Regions from separate parts of the Streptomyces broussonetiae genome, predicted to be linked through region 2. Evidence: riboswitches for the same ligand, from Rfam matches in the RefSeq annotation. Region 2 holds a riboswitch; the other holds the start of a gene.
What was found. Region 2 has a riboswitch for ZMP and ZTP ahead of GQF42_RS26780 (glycine hydroxymethyltransferase). Riboswitches for the same ligand answer to the same signal wherever they lie in the genome.
Positions count from the first base shown of each region.

Region 1: another riboswitch for ZMP and ZTP. It lies ahead of GQF42_RS39540 (bifunctional 5,10-methylenetetrahydrofolate dehydrogenase/5,10-methenyltetrahydrofolate cyclohydrolase); the one in region 2 lies ahead of GQF42_RS26780 (glycine hydroxymethyltransferase).

Region 1 is NZ_CP047020.1:8,677,179-8,681,583, reverse strand. Features, by position in the region: gene GQF42_RS39560 (S-(hydroxymethyl)mycothiol dehydrogenase) at 1-638, opposite strand, end outside; gene GQF42_RS39555 (acyltransferase domain-containing protein) at 928-1,713, shown strand; gene GQF42_RS39550 (hypothetical protein) at 1,758-2,063, opposite strand; gene GQF42_RS39545 (nuclear transport factor 2 family protein) at 2,237-2,602, shown strand; ZMP/ZTP riboswitch at 2,853-2,933, shown strand; gene GQF42_RS39540 (bifunctional 5,10-methylenetetrahydrofolate dehydrogenase/5,10-methenyltetrahydrofolate cyclohydrolase) at 2,958-3,803, shown strand; gene GQF42_RS39535 (glycosyltransferase) at 4,083-4,405, shown strand, end outside.
Region 2 is NZ_CP047020.1:5,769,281-5,773,685, reverse strand. Features, by position in the region: gene trpS (tryptophan--tRNA ligase) at 1-748, opposite strand, end outside; gene GQF42_RS26780 (glycine hydroxymethyltransferase) at 913-2,364, opposite strand; ZMP/ZTP riboswitch at 2,406-2,493, opposite strand; gene rocD (ornithine--oxo-acid transaminase) at 2,631-3,836, shown strand; gene GQF42_RS26770 (glutathionylspermidine synthase family protein) at 3,833-4,405, opposite strand, start outside.

The DNA.
Region 1 (4,405 bases), 2.9 Mb from region 2:
TCGATGTCCACGGCGATGATCTTCGCCGCGCCCGCGAGGTTCGACCCGGCGATGGCCGCGTCGCCGACGCCGCCGCAGCCGATGACGGCGACGGAGTCGCCGCGGCCGACGCCGCCCGTGTTGATGGCCGCGCCGATGCCGGCCATGACTCCGCAGCCGAGCAGTCCGGCGACCGCCGGGGAGACGGCCGGGTCGACCTTGGTGCACTGACCGGCGGCGACGAGCGTCTTCTCGGCGAACGCGCCGATGCCGAGCGCCGGGGACAGCTCGGTGCCATCGGTCAGGGTCATCTTCTGCTTGGCGTTGTGGGTGTCGAAGCAGTACCAGGGGCGGCCCCGCAGACAGGCCCGGCACTGGCCGCACACCGCACGCCAGTTGAGGACGACGAAGTCACCGGGTGCCACCTCCGTGACACCCTCGCCGACCGACTCCACGACGCCGGCGGCCTCGTGGCCGAGCAGGAAGGGGAAGTCGTCCGTGATGCCGCCCTGTTTGTAGTGCAGATCGGTGTGGCAGACACCGCAGGCCTGGACGCGTACGACGGCCTCGCCGGGCCCCGGGTCCGGGACCACGATCGTCTCGACCCGTACGGGTGCGTCCTTCCCCGGTGCGATCACGCCGCGTACTTCCTGCGCCATGGTCCGGCCCCTTCTTTCGATTGCCTTCGTTGCCGACCCTACGCGTGACCGATCGGTAGCGGGGCGGACCACGGCGGTGGTCGTGGATCTTTCCGGCCTCCGGCCGCACGGGTCCGGCAGCCACCGGCAGAGGGGCTGCAGCCGGGGAAGGGGATCGGAATCCTTTGCTGTCGCTTCGCATCGCATTGGAATGTGACCGAAAATGGCCATTCCATGATGACAATTTTTTTGCAGGGTGTGGGAGTCTGCCTGGTGTGTGCGCCCGGCCGCGCCGTGCCTCAATGGGGGCATGTTCCTTGACGGCCGCACCGGACGTACCGCATTCCTGTTCTCGGCCGATGCCTCGCCACGGCCCGGAACCGGGCGTGAACTCCGGGCGGAGTGCCCGGTGTTCGCCGAGGCACTGGACGACGTCTGCGCACGCCTCGACCCGTATCTCGAACTCCCGCTGGGCGGCGTGATGTTCGCGGCCGACGGCACGCACACGGCGGCGCTGCTGGAGCGGGCGTCGTTCGCCGGTCCGGCGCTCTTCGCGCTCCAGGCGGCGCAGTACCGGCTGCTGGGCAGCTGGGGCGTCCGGCCGGACGTGGTCTACGGTCAGGCGGCCGGGCGGATGGCCGCCGCGTATGCCGCCGGTGTCTTCTCCCTGGCCGAGGCCTGCCACGCGGTCGGCACTCTGGCCCGGCTCCTCGACGCCCTGCCCGAACCGGCACCGGAGCGCCCCGGGATGGACGGGCTCCTCGGCGCGTACGGCCGTACGCTTGCCACGCTGCACCCACGGGCCCCGCGCCTCCCGCTCGTGTGCGATGTCACCGCCCGCCCGGTGGGCGCCGAGACCGCCGAGGCGGAGTTCTGGGTACCACGCGCCCCACTGCCGTTCACGGACATGGCCGGCGCACTGCACCGCACCGGGGTCCGCACCTGGATCGAGCTGGGGCCGGGCGATCTGCTCGTCCGCCTCCTGCCCGGCTGCCTGCCGGGGAGCACGGGCGCGGCGTTCGCGTTCTCCCGGGACTGGGAGGTACTGCGGGCGGGGCGGGAGCCGGCGGCAGGCCCCGGACCCGGGCAGCGGTGAGGGCCGCCCCACCGACGGGGACGGCCCTCGCAACCGGGGTCGGATCAGCCCTCGACGGCCGGGACCAGGCCCGTCACGGGGGCCGCGAGGTCGGTGACCTGGTGCAGTTCGTTCAGCTTGTTCAGCTGGTTGACCCGGTTCAGCGCGCGCATCTGCTCGGACACCCGCGGGACCTGCTTCTTGTGCGCGGCCGGGATGTCGCTGACGGTGAGCGAGTCCAGCGTGGTCATGGGGTTGATCAGCCCGGTGTGCGGTGCGCTCTCGGCGGCCGCGTTCGCCAGCGGGGCGGCGAGACCCGTGATCCCGGCGGCGAGGCCGAGGGCGGCGACGATACGTCGTGTTGAGATCATGCCTTCAGCAACGCGCCCGGGCCCCGGCCGGACACGGTCGGCGGCCCCCGCTCACCCGTGAGGCGGAGACCACCGGCTGCGCTTGCCGTGGCCGCCGGGCCGGAGGAGCCTCGAAGAACGGAGTCCGCGCGGTCCGCTCCGCGCCGGGCCGCGGGCGCCTGGAGGAGGTCACCATGGGCATCGCGACAGGTTCCGCCTTCGACATCGAGACACTGCGCCGGGCCGTGGAGGGCAACACCGGCAACTCCCTGCTCGCGCTCTACGCCGACGGGGCACAGATCCGCATCGTCGACCACAACAACCAGCCCAGCCATCCCACGGTGCTGCACGGCCGGATCCAGATCGCCGAGTTGCTGAACGACGTCTACAGCCGCGACATGACGCACAAGCTCGAGCAGTGCGTCCTGCAGGGCGACCACCTCGCCTTCAGCGAGGTGTGCCAGTACGGCGACGGCACCAAGGTCTTCGCCGAGTCGATGGTCACGTTGCGGGACGGCAAGATCGCCGACCAGCTGATCATCCAGGCCTGGGACGAGTAGGCGTACCCGATATGGCGGGCGTCGGCAGGAAGGGTGCGAGGGTCCGGGTCACCTCCAGGCTGACCTGGACCTTCTCGGCCCATGCGGCCCTGGGAGGGATACGTCTGCGGTCGCTGCTCAAGGCCGCGCGGCCACGCCCCGTGCCGAGCGGCCGACGCTCCCGGCACCGTCGAGCCGTTCCGTGCCGGCGCCGTTGAGGCGTCCGCGGCCGGCACCGGGACCGGGAGCTTGCGCATGCTCGGTTAGGCTGTACACGGGCCGTGACTGGCGCTGAGGTGGAGTACCACCGGGGAGCGGCCCGTGCCGGTTGCCGCGCGCCTGGGCGAGAGAGTCGATCCGCTCAGGAGTGTGCAGCATGACCCAGGCCCGTCTCATGGACGGCACCGCCCTCGCCCGCCGTGTCGTCGAGGACACCACGAGGAGGGCGGCCGAGCTGACCGCCCGGACCGGTGTCACCCCGTGCCTCGCGACCGTCCTGGTCGGTGAGGACCCGGCGTCCGTGACCTATGTCCGCATGAAGCAGAACCGCTGCCGCAAGGCCGGTATCGCCTCCCGGCACGTGGCGCTGCCGGCCACCACGACGACCGCCGAACTCGTCGGCATCCTGCGGGAGTTGTCCGCCGATCCGGCCGTGCACGGCATCCTGCTCCAGCACCCGGTCGGCGACCATGTCGACGAGCGGGCGGCGTTCGAGGCGATCGCGCCCGAGAAGGACGTCGACGGAGTCACCTTCGCCTCGTTCGCCACGATGAGCTTCGGCCTGCCGGGCTTCGTCTCCTGCACACCGGGCGGGATCATGCGGCTGCTGGACGAGTACGGCGTCGACCCCGCCGGCAAGCGGGCGGTGGTCGTGGGCCGCAGTGCGATTCTCGGCAAGCCGGTGGGCATGCTGCTCCTGGCCCGGGACGCGACCGTGACCTACTGCCATTCGCGCACCCGGGAGTTGTCGGCGGCGGTCCGCGAGGCCGACATCGTCGTCGCGGCCGTCGGCCGGCCCCGGCTGATCCGCGGGCAGGACATCAAGCCCGGCGCGGTCGTGATCGACGCGGGCTACAACCCGGGCAACGTCGGCGACGTCGACTTCGACTCGGCCGTGGAGCGGGCCTCGCTGATCACCCCGGTGCCGGGTGGTGTCGGCCCGATGACCATCGCCACCCTGCTGGAGCAGACGGTCGCGGCCGCCGGGAGGGCGACCGCGTGACACCGGGCGGCCAGGTCCGGGACCATTTCCGGTCGTCCCGGCCGTTGCAGTTCCCGATCACGACCGTGGTGCCGTCGGTGGTGCCGGGCTCGTAGGCGTCGAGGCACCTGTCGCCGTGGACGACCAGCTTGTGCCGAACGTGTCGCGCGCCGACCGCAGAGCCCGCCCGGGCGCGAGGTCTGCGACCCGAAGGAGGGGGAACCGGCCGCGCGGTCCGGCCCGTTGGGCCCCGCGGTCGGCGCCGCGCCGCCATACTGGGTCACTGTGCGCATTGCGATCATGACGGCCGGATCCCGGGGCGATGTCGCCCCCTACACCGGGCTGGGGCACCGCCTCGCGCTGGCCGGGCACGAGGTCACCCTGGTCACCCATGCCCGCTTCGAGCCGCTGGTGGCGGGGTCGGGCGTACGGTTCCACTCCCTGCCCGTCGATCCACTGGCGGAGCTGGAGTCCCCGCGCGGACGCGGCCTGCAGCGCAGTGCCAGCGACGCCGGGAAACTGCTGCGCCTGGCGGACATGGCGCGCCGACTGGTCGGGCGGATGACCGAGGACCTGCTCACGGCGGCCGACGGCAGCGAGGCGCTGCTGCTGTCCGCCTCGCT
Region 2 (4,405 bases):
GGAGGTTCGACACGCCCGGCTTGTTCTCCACGTCGTAGCGGATCACGGTGTCGGTGTCGGTGACGGCGCTCTTGACCTTCTTGGCGGTGGCCTTCGGGTCGTCGAGGAGGTTGATGAGGCCCTTGGGCGTGGACGCCGACTTGCTCATCTTGATCGACGGTTCCTGGAGGTCGTAGATCTTCGCCGTCTCCTTGAGGATGTACGGCGACGGGATCGTGAACGTCTGCCCGAAGCGGCCGTTGAAGCGTTCCGCCAGGTCACGGGTCAGCTCGATGTGCTGGCGCTGGTCCTCGCCGACCGGTACCTCGTGGGCCTGGTAGAGGAGGATGTCGGCGACCTGGAGGATCGGGTACGTGAACAGGCCGACGGACGCCCGGTCCGCGCCCTGCTTGGCGGACTTGTCCTTGAACTGGGTCATGCGGCTGGCCTCGCCGAAACCGGTGAGGCAGTTCATGATCCAGGCGAGCTGGGCGTGCTCGGCGACATGGCTCTGCACGAAGAGGGTGCAGCGGTCCGGGTCCAGGCCGGCGGCGAGCAGCTGGGCGGCGGCGAGGCGGGTGTTGGCGCGCAGGTCGGCCGGATCCTGCGGGACCGTGATCGCGTGCAGGTCGACGACCATGTAGAAGGCGTCGTGGGACTCCTGGAGTGCCACCCACTGGCGGACGGCGCCGAGGTAGTTGCCGAGGTGGAACGAGCCGGCGGTGGGCTGGATGCCGGAGAGCACGCGAGGTCGGTCAGCGGTGGCCATGTTGCCCATTCTCTCAGAGGCCGGGGGTGGGATCGGCCCGTGAGGTGGGGAGTGGCTCGGGTACGTGGGGGACTGCGGACCGTGGTGGGCCGGTCGCGCCCCGCGGCGGAGCCGCATATTGATGCGGCCCCGCGCCCCTGGCGTGCTGCCCCACAGGGCGGCTGTCAGCCCAGGTCGATTTCCGGGTAGAGGGGGAAGCCCGCCACGAGGTCGGTCGCCCGGCGGGAGATCTCGTCCGCGATCTTCTCGTCCAGGACGTGGGCCGCCTTCGACGGGGCGCCCGACTTCGTCGTGCCCGGCTCGGTCGTCGTCAGGACACGGTCGATCAGGCCCGCCACCTCGTCCATCTCCGCCGTACCCAGGCCACGCGTGGTCAGCGCGGGGGTGCCGATGCGGATGCCCGAGGTGTACCAGGCACCGTTCGGGTCGGCCGGGATGGCGTTGCGGTTGGTGACGATGCCGGAGGCGAGGAGGGCGGCCTCGGCCTGGCGGCCGGTGAGGCCGTACGACGTCGCCACGTCGATCAGGTTGAGGTGGTTGTCCGTGCCACCGGTGACCAGGGTGGCGCCGCGGCGCATCAGGCCCTCGGCGAGCGCGCGGGAGTTGTCGACGATCCGCCGGGCGTAGTCCTGGAAGGAGGGCCGGCGGGCCTCGGCGAGGGCGACGGCCTTGGCGGCCATGACGTGCGGGAGCGGGCCGCCGAGGACCATCGGGCAGCCGCGGTCGACCTGGTCCTTGAGGGTGTCGTCGCACAGGACCATGCCGCCGCGCGGGCCGCGCAGGGACTTGTGGGTGGTCGTGGTGACGATCTGGGCGTGCGGGACCGGGTCGAAGTCGCCGGTCAGGACCTTGCCCGCGACCAGGCCCGCGAAGTGGGCCATGTCGACCATCAGGGTCGCACCGACCTCGTCGGCGATCTCGCGCATGATCCGGAAGTTCACCAGACGGGGGTACGCCGAGTAGCCCGCGACGATGATGAGCGGCTTGAACTCACGGGCCTGGGCGCGCAGCGCCTCGTAGTCGATCAGGCCGGTGGCCGGGTCGGTGCCGTAGGAGCGCTGGTCGAACATCTTGCCGGAGATGTTCGGGCGGAAGCCGTGGGTGAGGTGGCCGCCCGCGTCCAGGGACATGCCGAGCATCCGCTGGTTGCCGAAGGCCTGGCGCAGCTCGGCCCAGTCGGCCTCGGTCAGGTCGTTGACCTGGCGGGCGCCGGTCTTCTCCAGGAAGGGGACCTCGACCCGGTCGGCGAGGACGGCCCAGAAGGCGACGAGGTTGGCGTCGATGCCGGAGTGCGGCTGGACGTAGGCGTGGCGGGCGCCGAAGAGTTCCTTCGCGTGCTCGGCGGCCAGGGACTCCACGGTGTCGACGTTGCGGCAGCCGGCGTAGAAGCGGCGGCCGATCGTGCCCTCGGCGTACTTGTCGCTGAACCAGTTGCCCATCGCGAGCAGCGTGGCCGGGGAGGCGTAGTTCTCGGAAGCGATCAGCTTGAGCATCTCGCGCTGGTCGTGGACCTCCTGGCCGATGGCGTCGGCGACGCGCGGCTCGACGGCGCGGATGACGTCGAGGGCTGCGCGGAAGGCGGTGGACTCGGTGGACAGGGGCTGCTGCTCTGGCATGAGGACCTCCGGACGGCGTGCGTACAGCGTTCACGTTGTTCACGTTCGGCCCAGGCGCACGGCACTTTCCCGCTGAGGCCGCTCCCCGATGGTCCGTCCCATCCCAGCGCGCCAGTCACGGCCCGCTGATCAGCCTACCGGGCACGCCGGAGAGGGCAGATCCCGCGTCCACCATGCGAGCGAGGGCAGGAAGAGGGGCATGTTCATCCTGGGAGGGCACTTTCGCCCCTTTCGTACCCGTGTCCCTTTCGTCCCCGGGAGACGCCGTGACCGCTTCAGCCGACCTCATCGCCACCGCCGACGCGCACTGTGCGCCCACCTACGATCCGCTGCCGGTCGTCGTGGCCACGGCCGACGGGGCCTGGCTGACCGATGTCGAGGGCCGCCGGTACCTGGATCTGCTGGCCGGGTATTCGGCGCTGAACTTCGGGCACCGCAACCGGCGGCTGCTCGATGCGGCGCGGGCGCAGCTGGAGCGGGTGACGCTCACCTCCCGCGCCTTTCTGCACGACCGCTTCGCCGCGTTCTGCGCCGAGCTGGCGGAGCTGTGCGGGATGGAGATGGTGCTGCCCGTGAACACCGGCGTGGAGGCCGTCGAGAGCGCGGTGAAGACGGCCCGGAAGTGGGGGTACCGGGTCAAGGGCGTGCCCGCGGAGATGGCGAAGATCGTGGTCGCCTCCGGCAACTTCCACGGGCGTACGACGACCGTGATCAGCTTCTCGACCGACCCGGAGGCACGGGCGGACTTCGGGCCGTACACGCCGGGCTTCCAGATCGTGCCGTACGGCGATCTGACCGCGATGCGGGCGGCGCTGACGGAGAACACCGTCGCGGTGCTGCTGGAGCCGATCCAGGGCGAGTCCGGGGTGATCGTGCCGCCGGAGGGCTATCTGCCGGGGGTGCGGAAGCTGACGCGCGAGCGGAACGTGCTCTTCGTCGCCGACGAGATCCAGTCGGGACTCGGCCGCACCGGACGCACCTTCGCGTGCGAGCACGAGGGCGTGGTACCGGACATGTACGTGCTGGGCAAGGCGCTGGGCGGCGGGATCGTGCCGGTGTCGGCGGTGGTGTCGAGCGCGGCGGTGCTCGGGGTGTTCCGGCCGGGCGAGCACGGGTCGACGTTCGGCGGGAATCCGCTGGCCTGCGCGGTGGCACTCGAGGTGATCGCGATGCTGCGTACCGGCGAGTTCCAGGCGCGGGCGGCCGAGCTGGGCGCGCGGATGCACCGGACGCTGGCGGCCCTGCCGGCCACGGGCACGGTGACGGCGGTGCGCGGGCGCGGGCTGTGGGCGGGCGTCGACATCGCCCCGAAGATCGGCACGGGGCGGCAGGTCGCGGAGCGGCTGATGGGACGCGGGGTGCTGGTGAAGGAGAGCCACGGCGCGACCATCCGGCTCTCCCCGCCCCTGGTGATCGGCGAGGCGGACCTGGACCGGGGTCTGCAGCAGCTGGCGGACGAACTGGGTGCCTAGAGGATCACGTGCGGCACGAAGCGGGCGTACTCGTCCGTGATCAGGCCCGACGACTCGCGGATGCCGAGGCCCGCCGCTTCGTCGCGCACGACCCAGGCGCCGAGGACGACGTGGTTGCCGTCGAAGGCGGGCAGCGGGGCGAACTGCTGGTAGCAACAGGGTTCGTCGCGCAGGACGGCGGGCGCGCCCGGTGGGTGCACGGTGACGCCCGCGCCCTCGCGGCCGAGCAGGGGCTTGGCGACGTAGCCCTCGCTCGCCGCCAGCTCCCGCGGGCCGTCGAGGTGGGCCGGCAGGAGGTTGGGGTGGCCCGGGTACAGCTCCCAGAGGACTGCCAGCAGGGCCTTGTTGCTCAGCAGCATCTTCCAGGCGGGTTCGATCCACAGGGTGCTGCCGGTGCCGCCGCCGTTGTCGAGGGTGTCGAGGACGTGCCCGGCGAAGGCGTCGGCGGTAAGCCATTCCCACGGGTAGAGCTTGAAGATGCTCCGGATGAACCGGAGCCGGTTGTCGACGAAGCGGCCGGAGAGACCGTCCCAGCCGATCTCCTCCATGGCCAGCCAGTCGGTGTCGAG